DNA from 3 places in the Halomonas sp. 141 genome. Region 1 is predicted to be linked to each of the others. Evidence: predicted binding sites of a transcription regulator. Region 1 holds the regulator's gene; each other region holds the start of a gene.
The links. The regulator sigma-54, encoded in region 1, starts transcription at its own class of promoters, with help from an activator protein. The targets are predictions, from matches to a motif close to TGGCACNNNNNTTGCTNT.
Positions count from the first base shown of each region.

Region 2: glnL (nitrogen regulation protein NR(II)) is a predicted target of sigma-54. The motif match lies at 3,106-3,123, and genes of this name have one in related genera.
Region 3: CWI66_RS07220 (CmpA/NrtA family ABC transporter substrate-binding protein) is a predicted target of sigma-54. The motif match lies at 1,172-1,189, and genes of this name have one in related genera.

Region 1 covers NZ_PINZ01000002.1:98,504-102,906, reverse strand. Annotated here, with positions in the region: gene lptB (LPS export ABC transporter ATP-binding protein) at 8-754, shown strand; gene CWI66_RS01825 (RNA polymerase factor sigma-54) at 860-2,275, shown strand; gene hpf (ribosome hibernation-promoting factor, HPF/YfiA family) at 2,373-2,681, shown strand; gene ptsN (PTS IIA-like nitrogen regulatory protein PtsN) at 2,686-3,153, shown strand; gene rapZ (RNase adapter RapZ) at 3,224-4,156, shown strand; gene CWI66_RS01805 (HPr family phosphocarrier protein) at 4,182-4,403, shown strand, end outside.
Region 2 covers NZ_PINZ01000047.1:16,570-20,972, forward strand. Annotated here, with positions in the region: gene CWI66_RS15095 (tripartite tricarboxylate transporter substrate binding protein) at 1-460, shown strand, start outside; gene glnG (nitrogen regulation protein NR(I)) at 574-2,001, opposite strand; gene glnL (nitrogen regulation protein NR(II)) at 1,994-3,055, opposite strand; gene CWI66_RS15110 (DUF4124 domain-containing protein) at 3,242-3,721, opposite strand; gene glnA (glutamate--ammonia ligase) at 3,874-4,403, opposite strand, start outside.
Region 3 covers NZ_PINZ01000011.1:10,482-14,884, reverse strand. Annotated here, with positions in the region: partial or broken gene CWI66_RS07225 (methyl-accepting chemotaxis protein) at 1-851, opposite strand, end outside; gene CWI66_RS07220 (CmpA/NrtA family ABC transporter substrate-binding protein) at 1,329-2,633, shown strand; gene ntrB (nitrate ABC transporter permease) at 2,657-3,508, shown strand; gene CWI66_RS07210 (ABC transporter ATP-binding protein) at 3,525-4,376, shown strand; gene CWI66_RS07205 (amino acid ABC transporter substrate-binding protein) at 4,373-4,403, opposite strand, start outside.

The DNA of each region.
Region 1 (4,403 bases):
GACAGCGATGACCCCCGACACCGCAGCGGTCAAGACACTCCATGCACAGCATCTGGCCAAGAGCTACAAACGCCGCCGCGTGGTCAAGGATATCAATCTGGAAATTGCCCAGGGCAGCGTGGTGGGCCTGCTGGGCCCTAACGGCGCGGGCAAGACCACCTCGTTCTACATGATCGTCGGCCTGGTGAAATCCGATGCTGGCAAGGTGGGCATCGACGATCTCGACCTGACCCGGGCGCCCATGCATGAACGCGCGCTGGCGGGTATCGGCTACCTGCCCCAGGAAGCATCGATCTTTCGCAAGCTGTCGGTGGCCGACAACATCATGGCCATTCTGGAAACGCGCCGGGAGCTGGACCGCAATAGCCGAGAAGCGAAGCTCGAATCCCTGCTGGAAGACTTCCACATCACCCATATTCGCGACAACCTGGGCATGAGCCTGTCGGGCGGCGAGCGGCGACGGGTGGAAATTGCCCGCTCGCTGGCCACCGAGCCCGCTTTCATTCTACTGGACGAACCTTTTGCTGGCGTCGACCCCATTTCCGTGGGCGATATCAAATCGATCATACGCGCGCTCAAGAAGCGTCATATTGGCGTCCTCATCACCGACCACAACGTGCGTGAAACCCTGGATATCTGCGATATTGCCTATATTGTTGGCGACGGACACATCATAGCCAGTGGAAACCCCCAGGAAATTCTCAATAACCAGAAGGTGCGCGACGTCTACCTGGGCGCCGACTTCCGCCTTTAAATAATGGCCCACGAAGACATTTTATTTAGTGGCATGCTTATTGCACTTGCACCAAACGGAGAGTCGCTCTAGGGTGGAGCTTTCTGATTAACGAGTGGTTCTCAGATGGTCATGAAAGCTTCTCTTCAACTGCGCATCGGCACACAGCTGACCATGACACCTCAGCTGCAGCAGGCCATTGCGCTGCTTCAGCTATCGACGCTGGACCTTCGTCAAGAAATTCAGCAGGCGCTGGATGCCAACCCCATGCTCGAACAGGAGGATGAGTTTGGCGAACAGGCGGTCAGCGAGCCTCAGGAAGCCGAGTGGGCAGACAGCATTCCCAACGAGCTCTCCGTGGACAGCGACTGGTCCGACACCTACCAGGACATGGGCAGCGCGGGCGGCAGTAGCGAAGGCCCGGACTTCGAGCGCCAGGCGGCCGGGCAGAGCCTTCACGGGCACTTGCTCTGGCAACTGGCCATGACCGACTTCTCTGCGCGTGAGCAAGCCATTGCCGAGAGCCTCATCGATGCGCTGGATGCCAACGGCTATCTGACCCAGCCGCTCAACGACATCCGCGAGGGGCTCAAGGCGCAGGGCCACGATGGCCTGAGCCAACGCGAGGTCGAAAACACCTTGCTGCGCCTGCAGCAGTTCGAGCCTACTGGCGTGTTCGCCCGTGACCTGCGCGAGTGCCTGATGCTGCAGCTGGCCGCGCTACCCGAAGACACTCCGCTGTTGATGCCCGCCAAGCGTCTGGTACGCCAGTTTCTCGAAGCGCTGGGCAAGGACGACATGCGCCTGCTGAAACGACGCCTGAGCCTCGATGACGAGCAGCTGGACGATGTCATTCGTTTAATCCGCAGCCTTGACCCTCGCCCCGGAAGCGCCTACGGCGTCACCGACGACAGCTATGTGACGCCGGACCTGGTGGTACGTCACGATCACGAGGGCTGGCATCTGGAACTCAACCCGGAAGCGCTGCCTCGGCTACGTATCCAGCCCGACTACGCCAGCCTGATCAAGCGCGCCGACAAGAGCCAGGACAACCAGTTTTTGAAAGAGCACCTCCAGGAGGCTCGCTGGCTGATCAAGAGCCTGTCGAGCCGCAACGACACGCTGCTGCGCGTGGGGCGCGAGATCATTGCCCGCCAGATAGGCTTCCTCGAGCAGGGTGAAGAGGCCATGAAACCGCTGATTCTGGCCGATATCGCCGAAGCGGTAGAGATGCATGAATCGACCATCTCCCGGGTCACCACCCAGAAATACATTCATACCCCGCGCGGGGTCTTCGAGCTCAAGTACTTCTTCTCCAGCCAGGTCAGCGGCCAGGAGGGCGGCGACAGCCACTCCAGCACGGCCATTCGAGCACGCATCAAGAAACTGATTCAGGACGAGCCGCCAGGCAAGCCACTCTCCGACAGTCGCCTGGTCACCCTGCTGGAAGAGGGTGGCATTACCGTGGCACGCCGCACCGTCGCCAAGTACCGAGAGTCGATGGGTATACCTTCGTCGAGCGAGCGACGCCGTTTGCGCTAGTTAAACGCTCTTGCCCAACAAACTCGCGGCGAGGGCTTTGCAATGGCCCAAAAAGGGTTACAATCGAAGTACAGTCCGATGGATAAGGAGCACGTCAATGCAAGTAAACATCACTGGTCATCACGTTGAACTGACTGACGCCTTGCGTGACTACGTAAACGAAAAGCTGGAACGCGTTGAGCGTCACTACGACAACATCACGACCGTCCAGGTCACCTTATCTGTCGAAAAGGAGCGCCAGCAAGCGGCTTGCACGCTGCATGCCGCAGGAGCAGACCTGCATGCGGAAGCGCAGGATAATGACATGTACGCGGCCATTGACGCCCTGGCGGACAAAATCGACCGTCAGCTGGTAAAACACAAGGAAAAAGCACAAGCCCGCGCCCAAGGCGCTGGCGTGCGTTAAACCGATGACGTTGGAAACCATACTCCCCCCGGAGCGCGTGCTGTACGACGTGCCCGGGGGCAGCAAAAAAAGGGTGCTGGAGTTTTTCAGCACCTTTATCGCTCAGAACACGCCCAGCCTGGACAGTCAGGAAGTCTTCAGTCGCCTGATTGGCCGTGAACGGCTGGGCAGCACTGGTATCGGCAATGGCGTAGCCATCCCCCATGCACGCAGTCCTCACTGCAGCACGCCCATTGCTGGCTTTCTCAAGCTAGCCGAGCCCGTCGACTTCGATGCCATCGATGGTGACCCGGTCGATCTGGTCTTCGTGCTGTTGGTTCCCGAAGAAGCCGATGACACGCACCTGGCCCTGCTGGGGCAGGTGGCCACGATCATGAATGACGCTGCCACACGCCAACAGCTGCGCAATGTCAGTAGCCAGCGCGCATTGCTCGAGCTGCTGACCGACAAGATTCGCGAGCAGGCTGCCTAGCGCAGCCATTGCCAGGCAGCAAGGCACACGGCAAGCCCTCTATCCCTTTGATACCCAAGAGAGATGCGCTATGCAGCTGGTGATCATTAGCGGCCGCTCAGGGTCCGGCAAGTCCATCGCCCTACAGGCGCTGGAGGATCTTGGCTATTACGCCATCGACAACCTGCCCGCCATGCTGCTGGGCTCGCTGGTCGATGAATTGCGCGAGCAAGGGGGGCGAACTCACCTGGCGGTCAGCATCGATGCGCGCAACCTGCCCACGGCGCTGGAGCAGTTGCCTGCGTTACTGGAAGAGCTACGTCAACGCCAGATCCGTTTTCAGGTCATCTACCTGACCACGGACGCACGCATTCTGCTGGAGCGCTACTCGGCCACCCGGCGGCGCCACCCGCTGACCCGGGATAGTGACATGACCCTGGAAGAAGCCATCGACAAGGAAGAGCAGACGCTGCTCGACATTCGCGATCTGGCCGACCTGTTGATCGACACGTCACGCCTCTCGGTGCACGATCTTCGCCGTCGCATCACCGATCAGGTCGCTCACCAACGGCGTGACCAGCTGACCCTGACGTTTGAATCCTTCGGCTATAAGCGGGGCGTACCCATGGATGCCGATATCGTGTTTGACGTGCGCTGCCTGCCTAACCCTTATTGGGACCCCAGCCTGCGGCAGTTCACCGGACGCGATGCCAATATTCAGGCCTTCCTGGGCGGCTACCCCATCGTCGATGACATGCGTGACGATATTCATGCCTGGTTGGACAAGTGGCTGCCCGCCTACCAAAGCAGTCAACGTAGCTATATGACCGTGGCCATTGGCTGCACTGGCGGCCAGCATCGCTCTGTCTACATGGTGGAACAACTGGCGCAGGCGCTGGTCAAGCGCACTGGCGCCATTCAGCTCAGGCATCGGGAATTGGGCTTGCAGTACACGCTAAGCGAATTACCCGCTACCGTCGATGCCGCTTCTTCCATCCCCCCCAGCGACACGACTTCACCCTGATATCACTCGGCAAAAAGGAACCAGAGTGCCTGAAAGAACCTTAACGCTGACCAATCAACGCGGCCTTCACGCCCGCGCTGCCACCAAGCTGGTCACGTGCGGCCAGCAGTTTTCAGCCCGCATTCATGTTTACAAACAGCAGCAGAAAGCCGATGCCGCCAACATCATGTCGCTGCTGATGCTGGCGGCCCCTTGCGGCACTTCGCTGACCATCACCGCAGAGGGCGAAGATGCCGACCAGGCCCTG
Region 2 (4,403 bases), on a different contig from region 1:
GCAGGAAGGTCTTGACCTGCGCATCGTGCCCACGGCAGGCGGCGCTGGCATGGCACCGCTGATTCTCTCTGGCGACGTGGACTTCGCCTATAGCGGCGGCACCCACTCCGGCTACGCAGAAACGGGTGAAATGCCGGTCCTGCTGAGCCTGGCAGAAGACCGTCTGGTAGCCTTCCCGGATGCGCCCAGCCTGCAAGAAGCCGGTTATGACATCAACCCGGCAGAAATTCGCGTGGTCATGGTGCCCAACAATACGCCGGATGCCCACGTCGAGCGCCTGGCAGAAGCACTGGAAGCCGCCACTCAGGATGAGCGCTTCATCGAGATCACCGAAGAGCGCATCCTGATGCCGGTGGTGTACCTGTCTGAAGACGAAGTCACCCAGACCCTCACCGAGCAGACCGAAAGCTACAAGGCGCTGATCGAAGAGCTGGGCGGCGTACCGGGCGCAGACGACTAAGCTGCCCCGCATGCCATCAACAGGATGGCATGAAAAAGCCCGCTGACCGTGTCAGCGGGCTTTTTAGTGGTTCCGGGCCAGCATCGCCGAGCCGACGGCGATTGCCAACAGGGCTACTCGTCGGCTAGCGCGGGCAGCAGCGTCTTGAGCTTGCGTGTCAGGGTATTGCGCCCCCAGCCCAGCAGCTCGGCCGCTTCCCCCTTGCGCCCCCCTGTGTGCTTCAGGGCGGTTTCGATCAGGATGCGCTCGAAATCCGGCACCGCCTCTTCCAACAGGTGCGTATGCCCTTCGGCCAGGGCGTGGTCGGCCCAATCCCGGAAGGCCGAGCGCCAATCACCGTAAGCACCTCCTTCCGGCGCGCTGACCGAGCGCAGCTCGGGAGGCAGGTCTTCGATCAGGATCTCCCTGCCCGATGCCATCACGGTGAGCCAACGGCAGATATTTTCCAGCTGACGAACGTTACCCGGCCACGGCAGCCGCGTCAGGTGAGCTTCTGCCTCGGGCGTCAGCACCTTGATATCGGTGGATAGCTCCTTGGCCGCCTCCGCCAGGAAGTGACGCGTCAAGCGGGGGATGTCTTCACGGCGCTCGGCCAGGCGCGGCAGGTGCACCCGAATCACGTTCAGGCGGTGGAACAGATCCTCACGAAAACGCCCTTCATCCACCAGAGATTCCAGGTTCTGGTGGGTAGCGGCAATGATGCGCACATCCACCTTGACCGGCGTATGGCCGCCGACCCGGTAAAACTCGCCATCGGCCAGCACCCGCAGCAGGCGCGTTTGCGTCTCGGCGGGCATATCGCCAATTTCATCCAGAAACAGCGTACCGCCGTTGGCCTGCTCGAAACGCCCTTGGCGCTGCTGGGCGGCACCGGTAAAGGCGCCTTTCTCATGGCCAAACAGTTCCGACTCGATCAGGTCACGAGGAATTGCCGCCATATTGAGGGCAATGAACGGCTTGCCGGAGCGCGGGCTGTGCTGATGCAGCGCCTGGGCCACCCGCTCTTTACCGGTGCCCGACTCCCCGTTGATCAATACCGTAATATGGGAGTGCGACAAGCGGCCAATGGCGCGAAACACCTCCTGCATGGCAGGCGCTTCGCCGATGATCTCGGCGCTCAGCCCTTCCGGTACGCTGACCGGCCGCTGCCGCTCGCGGGCATGGGCCACCGCCCGCCGCACCAGCGCCAGCGCTTCGTCGACATCAAAGGGCTTGGGCAGGTACTCGAAAGCGCCCCCCTGATAAGAGGCCACCGCGCTATCCAGGTCCGAGTGGGCGGTCATGACAATGACCGGCAGATCGGGGTGAGCCGCACGCACGCGAGACATCAGGTCGAGGCCGTCGATTCCCGGCATGCGAATATCGGTGACCAGCACATCTGGTGGATTTTCCAGCAGCCGAGCCAGCGCCGTATCCGCCCGCTCGATACATTCGACATCCAGGTCGGGTTGCGCTAGCGCGCGCTCCAGCACCCAGCGGATAGCGCGGTCATCATCGACGATAACCACCCGTGCAACATCGGTACGTGTCGCCTCAGTCATGACGCATCTCCGGTAAATTAATAACCAATGGAATCAGTAAACGAAATTCGGTGTGTCCGGGTCGGGAATCGCATTCGATCAATCCTTGATGTTGATGCAAAATTGACTGAGCAATCGATAGCCCCAGGCCGCTGCCTTCCGCGCGGCCTGACACCATGGGGTAAAAAAGCGTTTCACGTAACGCATCGGGAATGCCGGGGCCGTTATCGATCACGCCCACCTCACTGACCAGCCGATGGCGCTCGGCCCCCAGCGTGAACTGGCGGCGGGCACGGGTGCGCAGGGTCAGCGTGGGGGACGGCGTGTCGGCTTCGCTCATGGCCTGTACCGCGTTGCGGGCCACGTTCAACACGGCCTGGATCATCTGCGACTCGTCGCCAGAAAGGTCCGGCAGACTGGGGTCATAATCGCGGTTAACGGTGACCTGCGGATGCTCGGCCAACAGCAGCGCACGCACGCGCTCCAGCACCTTGTGAATGTTCACCGGCTCATGCTTGATGATGCGGTTGGGGCCCAGCATGGAGTCCACCAGATCGCGCAGACGGTCCACTTCCTCGACGATGATGTGGGTAAACTCCCGCAAGGCCGGGTCGTCCAGATCGCGCTCCAGCAGCTGCGCCGCGCCGCGGATACCGCCCAAGGGGTTTTTCACCTCATGGGCCAGCCCACGCGCCAGCACCTTGATGGTCTCCTGGCGAGTGGTCAGCGCTTCTTCCCGGGAAATCTGCATCAGCCGATCACGGGGCTCCACCTCCAGCAGCAGCTCGTCGGCGGACAGCGGCGTCACGGTGTAATCCACCGTCAGGGGGTCACTATTGAGCGGCGTAATACGCGCTTCGCGTTGGGTGTAAGGGTGAAACGCATCGCGCGCCTTGGCCAGCACGTCATCGATACTCTCGTCACCGCCCAGCAGGGTGTCCAGACTGATGCCTTGTACCCGACTGAAGCTCACCGCCAGCAGCGCCTCGGCGGCCGGATTCATCCAGCGAACCCGAAGTTCGCCGTCCAGCAGCAATACCGCCGTCGTGAGGTGTTCTAGTAAGCGCTGATACATGGCGTGTCCTGAAGCGTCGCTAACCGTAGCGTTAGTGATTTAGCTGAGGAAGTGCAAAAAGCGCGCCAGGTTACCCAAAACGGCGCCATGCACGGCTTAGGGGCAGCCTACCGATACCGCTCGGGCGTTTATAGCGCAAGGGACGGAAGATTTAGCTAATTCAACGCACCATTATAGTGCATACACTTAATCAGCGATAAAAATCGTCACCTGATCGGTGCGATGCTGAATGCGCCCCTGGCTGTCCAGCAGCTCTGCCTGCAAACGATGCTGCCCCGGGGGCAAGCCTGCCAGCCAAAAGGCATCGCTATGCAGAGGGGATTGGCTAAGCTCGCCGTTGACGAGCAGCTGGATCTGGTGGTCCTCACGCAGCGCAGGGGAAACGCTGACCTCCACTGGCGTCATGCCACCGCGCAGAGAAGCCCCAGGCGCGGGGGCAACGATGATGAACCGGTCATAGGGCATGAACGGCTGGCCCGGGCGCCCTGCAGGGCGTGCCGCCGAGAGCGCGGCTGGGCGTGCAGCGGGCAAGCTGGGCAGAGGCGCCAGCCGCAACACTTCGCCGCCGCGCTCGGGGTTATCGGTAAAGGTCACGTTGCCCTGGGCATCAACGATGCGGTACACCGTTTGTGCCTTGGCAGCGCTTACCCACAGGCAGGCGGCCACGAAAACCCCTGTGGATAATATGGCTGACCATGCAACACGCCGCTTACTCACCATGCTGCCTCCTCAACTATTCTGCCCATAAAAAAACCCCGCCGAGGCGGGGTTTTGGCTCGTCACACCGCAAGGGTGATCTTAGCAGTCATGCCATCAGCTTAGCAGCTGTAGTACATGTCGAACTCGATCGGGTGAGTCGTCATGCGGATACGCTCGACGTCTTCCATTTTCAGTTCGATGTAAGCGTCGATCATCTCGTCGGTGAATACACCGCCTTCGGTCAGGAACGCCCGGTCAGCATCGAGTGCTTCCAGGGCCTGGTCGAGGCTGTGAGCCACGGTGGGAACCGACTTGCCCTCTTCCGGCGGCAGGTCATACAGGTTCTTGTCCATGGCATCGCCAGGGTGGATCTTGTTCTTGATACCGTCGATACCCGCCATCAGCATCGCTGCGAACGCCAGGTAGGGGTTGGCAGTCGGGTCAGGGAAGCGAGTCTCTACACGCTTGCCTTTCGGGCTGGCAGTGTAAGGAATACGGATAGACGCAGAGCGGTTACGAGCACTGTAGGCCAGCATGACCGGCGCTTCGAAGCCCGGTACCAGACGCTTGTACGAGTTGGTAGAAGCGTTGGTGAAGGCGTTCAGAGCACGGGCGTGCTTGATGATACCGCCGATGTAGTACAGCGCCA
Region 3 (4,403 bases), on a different contig from region 1:
TCTCGTGCGCCGATGTAGATCGAGCCGCTGCTGTCACGCACGGTCGCTACCGTGGCCGCCAGGCCACTCTGCATGCGCTGCATGGCGCTGAACAGCTTGCCGATTTCATTGCTTCCACGCAGATCCACGCGGGATGACAGATCGTTTTCGGCAATGCGCTCGAAATGCACCACGGCTTCATCCAGGGGCTTGACGATGGACCCCACCATGGCCATACGCACCAGCACGATGGTCAAAAGCGCAACGATGATCACGGCGATATCGATGTAACCGAACATTTGCATGTCGCGTTCATAGTTGGCCACCAATTGATCACCGTAATCCTCGAGGAAGTCGTTGAATGCCGTGCTCGATGAGATAAATTCCTGGTTAAGAGGGCTGATAGCTTGCCGTGCCCCCGCCAGTTGAACATCATTACCGGAGGTGACCGCCGCAGCGAGCGGCACAAGCCCTTGCTGCATGACCGCATGAAAGTCGGTAATGACGGCATCGGCCAATTCGCCATTGATGTCACGTGGGGACGAAGCCTCGAACTCGGCAAAGTAGCGCTGGGCTGATTGCAAGAAGCCGTCGGCCTCCGCCAGATAGGACTGAGCTTGCTGACGCTGCCCATCCTCAGCCGCTACGACAGCGTTCATGTAAGCCAACTGAGAAAACCCCACCGAACGTTGAACACGTGCAAGCGGCAACATCTGATCCATCGAAATGGTATCCAGTACTACCAGCGAGCGCGCCCCCCTTTCGCCTGATAAATGACCAATAAAAGCAACTACCATGATCAATACACCAAAGATGGCCAGTACAACGGTCAGGCCTGTTTTTACCGAGATGTTTGCCAATAGCTTGTTCATGTTACCCCCTCGCTGACCAACCAACGTTTGCCAGCCCAGTCGAGAAATCTCTTTTCTTGAATGTGATGCCCGTTACCGAGCCTCAATGTGTTAACCACATTCTGTTGGGCGGTCACTATTCCGACAATAGGGTTTACATTGTTTGACGTTATAGATAACTTGCTAACAATCATGCTTCTTTTTCGTGCAGCTTCACCAAAACTGCACCATTCCCACGCTGCACCGCACCATCACTTTCCCCTTTAAGCACAAGATGCTCCTTTCATACTTCTGACTAACCTTTTGAAAAGCTGATGTTTCGCAAAAACGACTAAGCCATTTGGCATGTTAGCTGCACAAGACAAGGGGATAGCAAACTGGGCCAACGTGGGCCTGGCGATAAAAAAGACGATCAACAGACAACGGCGTCTGCAACAGCTCCTCAACGGGGGCTGATTGCAGGCGCCGTTTTTGTCTCCAAAAGGCAGGAACCGTGTCATGCGCAAAAAAATCTCTTCGTCCCACTCACCGGAACGTCGCCACTTTCTCAAAAGCTCCGCCGCCGTAGTGGGAGGCTCTGCCGTGCTCAGCAGCCTGCCCATGAGTTGGGCTTTTGCCAACGGCGCTTTGGAAACCACGTCGGCCAAGCTCGGTTTCATTGCGCTGACGGATGCAGCGCCGCTGTTCGTGGCCGATGAAAAAGGATTTTTTGCCAAGCACGGCATGACCGATGTGGAGGTCCTCAAGCAGTCTTCCTGGGGTACCACCCGAGACAACCTGGTACTGGGTTCCCAGCGTAACGGGATCGATGGCGCGCACATCCTGACGCCCATGCCTTACCTGATCGCCAGCGGAGCCATGACCCCCAACAACATTCCCGTGCCGATGAGCATTCTGGCGCGCCTCAATCTCAACGGGCAATGCATCTCGGTGGGCGATGAGTACGCCGACCTCAAGGTCGCGCTGGATACCCGTGAGTTTGCCCAGGCTCTGGCGGAAAAGCGCAGCGGAGGCAGCGAAGTCAGCGCTGCCATGACCTTCCCCGGCGGCACCCACGACATGTGGATTCGCTACTGGATGGCCGCCGGGGGCATCGACCCCAACCGCGACATCTCCACCATTACCATCCCGCCGGCCCAGATGGTGGCCAACATGCGGGTGGGCAGTATGGACACCTTCTGTGTGTGCGAGCCCTGGAACCAGCAGTTGATCAACCAGGGCATCGGCTACACCGCCAACACCACCGGCGAGCTGTGGAACGACCACCCGGAAAAAGCCTTCGCCATGCGCAGCGACTACGTCGAAGCCCACCCCAACGCCACCAAAGCGCTGCTGATGGCCATCATGGAAGCGCAAATGTGGTGCGAAGACCCGGCAAACCACGAGGAGATGGCCCAGATCTGCTCACGCCGCCGCTGGATTCATGCGCCTTATGCCGACCTCATCGACCGTATTCAGGGCAACTTCGATTACGGCACCGGGCGCGTCGTGGAAAACCATCCGCACATGATGCGCTACTGGGACAAGCACGCCTCCTACCCCTTCAAGAGCCACGACCTGTGGTTCCTGACCGAGAACAAGCGCTGGGGCTACTTGCCGCAGGACTTCGACAGCGCGGCCCTGATCGAGCAGGTCAACCGCGAAGACCTGTGGCGAGAAGCCGCTCACGCCCTTGGCGTGGCCTCGGCAGACATTCCGGACTCCACCTCTCGCGGCGTCGAAACGCTGTTCGACGGCAAGGTCTTCGACCCGGAAAACCCGCAAGCCTACCTCGATAGCCTGGAGATCAAGGCGCTGGCCTGAGCCAGGCAGCCTGGGAGAACCTCATGACGACTTCATCAAGAGCCAATACGCTGTCTACCTCCATGCCAGGCGTGCACCCTGTGCTGCTACGCCTGCGCGACACCCTGGTCAAGAACGTGCTGCCGCCGGTGGTCGTGATGGCCATTCTGATCGGCCTGTGGGAAGCGCTGTGCTCCCATCCTGGCGCGGCGCTGCCGCCGCCCTCGCAGGTGCTCAACGATACCTGGGAGCTGATCATTCATCCCTTCTACGACTACGGCGGCAACGACAAGGGCATGGGCTGGCAGATTCTGGCCAGCCTGGAACGCGTGGCCTATGGCTACCTGCTGGCGGTGGTGGTAGGCATCAGCCTGGGCGTGCTGGTGGGCCAATCGACCTGGGCCCTGCGTGGCCTCGACCCCGTGTTTCAGGTGCTGCGCACCGTGCCTCCGCTGGCCTGGCTGCCGATTTCACTGGCCGGGTTTCAGGACAGCACCCCTTCGGCCATTTTCGTGATCTTCATCACCGCCATCTGGCCCATCATCATCAACACCTCAGTGGGGGTGCGTAATATCCCCGAGGATTACCGCAACGTGGCCCGCGTGATTCGCCTCAACGGCATGGAGTATTTCACCCGCATCATGCTGCCCGCCGCCGCACCCTATATCTTTTCGGGCCTGCGCATTGGGGTAGGGCTTTCCTGGCTGGCCATCGTGGCCGCCGAGATGCTGATTGGCGGCGTGGGCATCGGCTTTTTCATCTGGGACGCCTGGAATGCCTCCATGCTCAGTGACATCGTGCTGGCACTCATCTATGTGGGCATCGTGGGCTTCATTCTTGACCGCATCGTGGCCTTCATCGGCCAGTGCGTGACCCGTGGCACCACCCAAAGCTAACCCAGGAGATTGGATCATGGCTTCACACTATTTAAGCGTCGAGCAGGTGGACATGACCTTTGCCACCAAAGGTGCCACTACCAACGTGCTCAAGGAGATCGACCTGGGCGTCGCCAAGGGTGAGTACATCTCGATCATTGGCCATTCGGGCTGCGGCAAGTCGACCCTGCTCAACATCATCGCCGGGCTCACCTCCTCGACCTCTGGCGCGGTCATTCTGGATGGCAAGGAGGTCAATGCGCCAGGCCCCGACCGCAGCGTGGTCTTCCAAAACCACTCGTTACTGCCTTGGCTCACGGTGTACGAAAACGTGGCGCTGGCGGTGAACAAGACCTTTGCCCGCCGCAAGACCAAGGCCGAACGCCACGCCTGGATTCTCAAGAACCTGGACATGGTCGGTATGTCCCATGCCCTCAACAAACGCCCTTCAGAGATTTCCGGCGGCATGAAGCAGCGGGTAGGGATCGCCCGCGCTCTGGCCATGGAGCCCAAGGTACTGCTGCTGGATGAGCCGTTTGGCGCCCTGGATGCGCTGACACGCGCCCACCTGCAAGAAGAGGTGATGCGCATTCAGGACGAGCTGGGGAACACCGTCATCATGATCACCCACGATGTGGATGAGGCCGTGCTGCTGTCTGATCGTATCGTCATGCTGACCAACGGCCCCTCGGCGCGCATCGGTGAAATTCTCGATATCGACCTGCCGCGCCCCCGCAACCGTATCACGCTGGCCGACGACCCCCGCTACAACCGCTACCGCCAGGAAGTGCTGCGCTTCCTGTACGAAAAGCAGCGCAAGGTAGAGCACCTGGCCGAACGGCGTGAGAAAGCCCCCAGTACTGCCACGGCTAAAAAAGCCCGCGCCTAGTTTCTTAAAATAGCCTGAGGGGTGGCC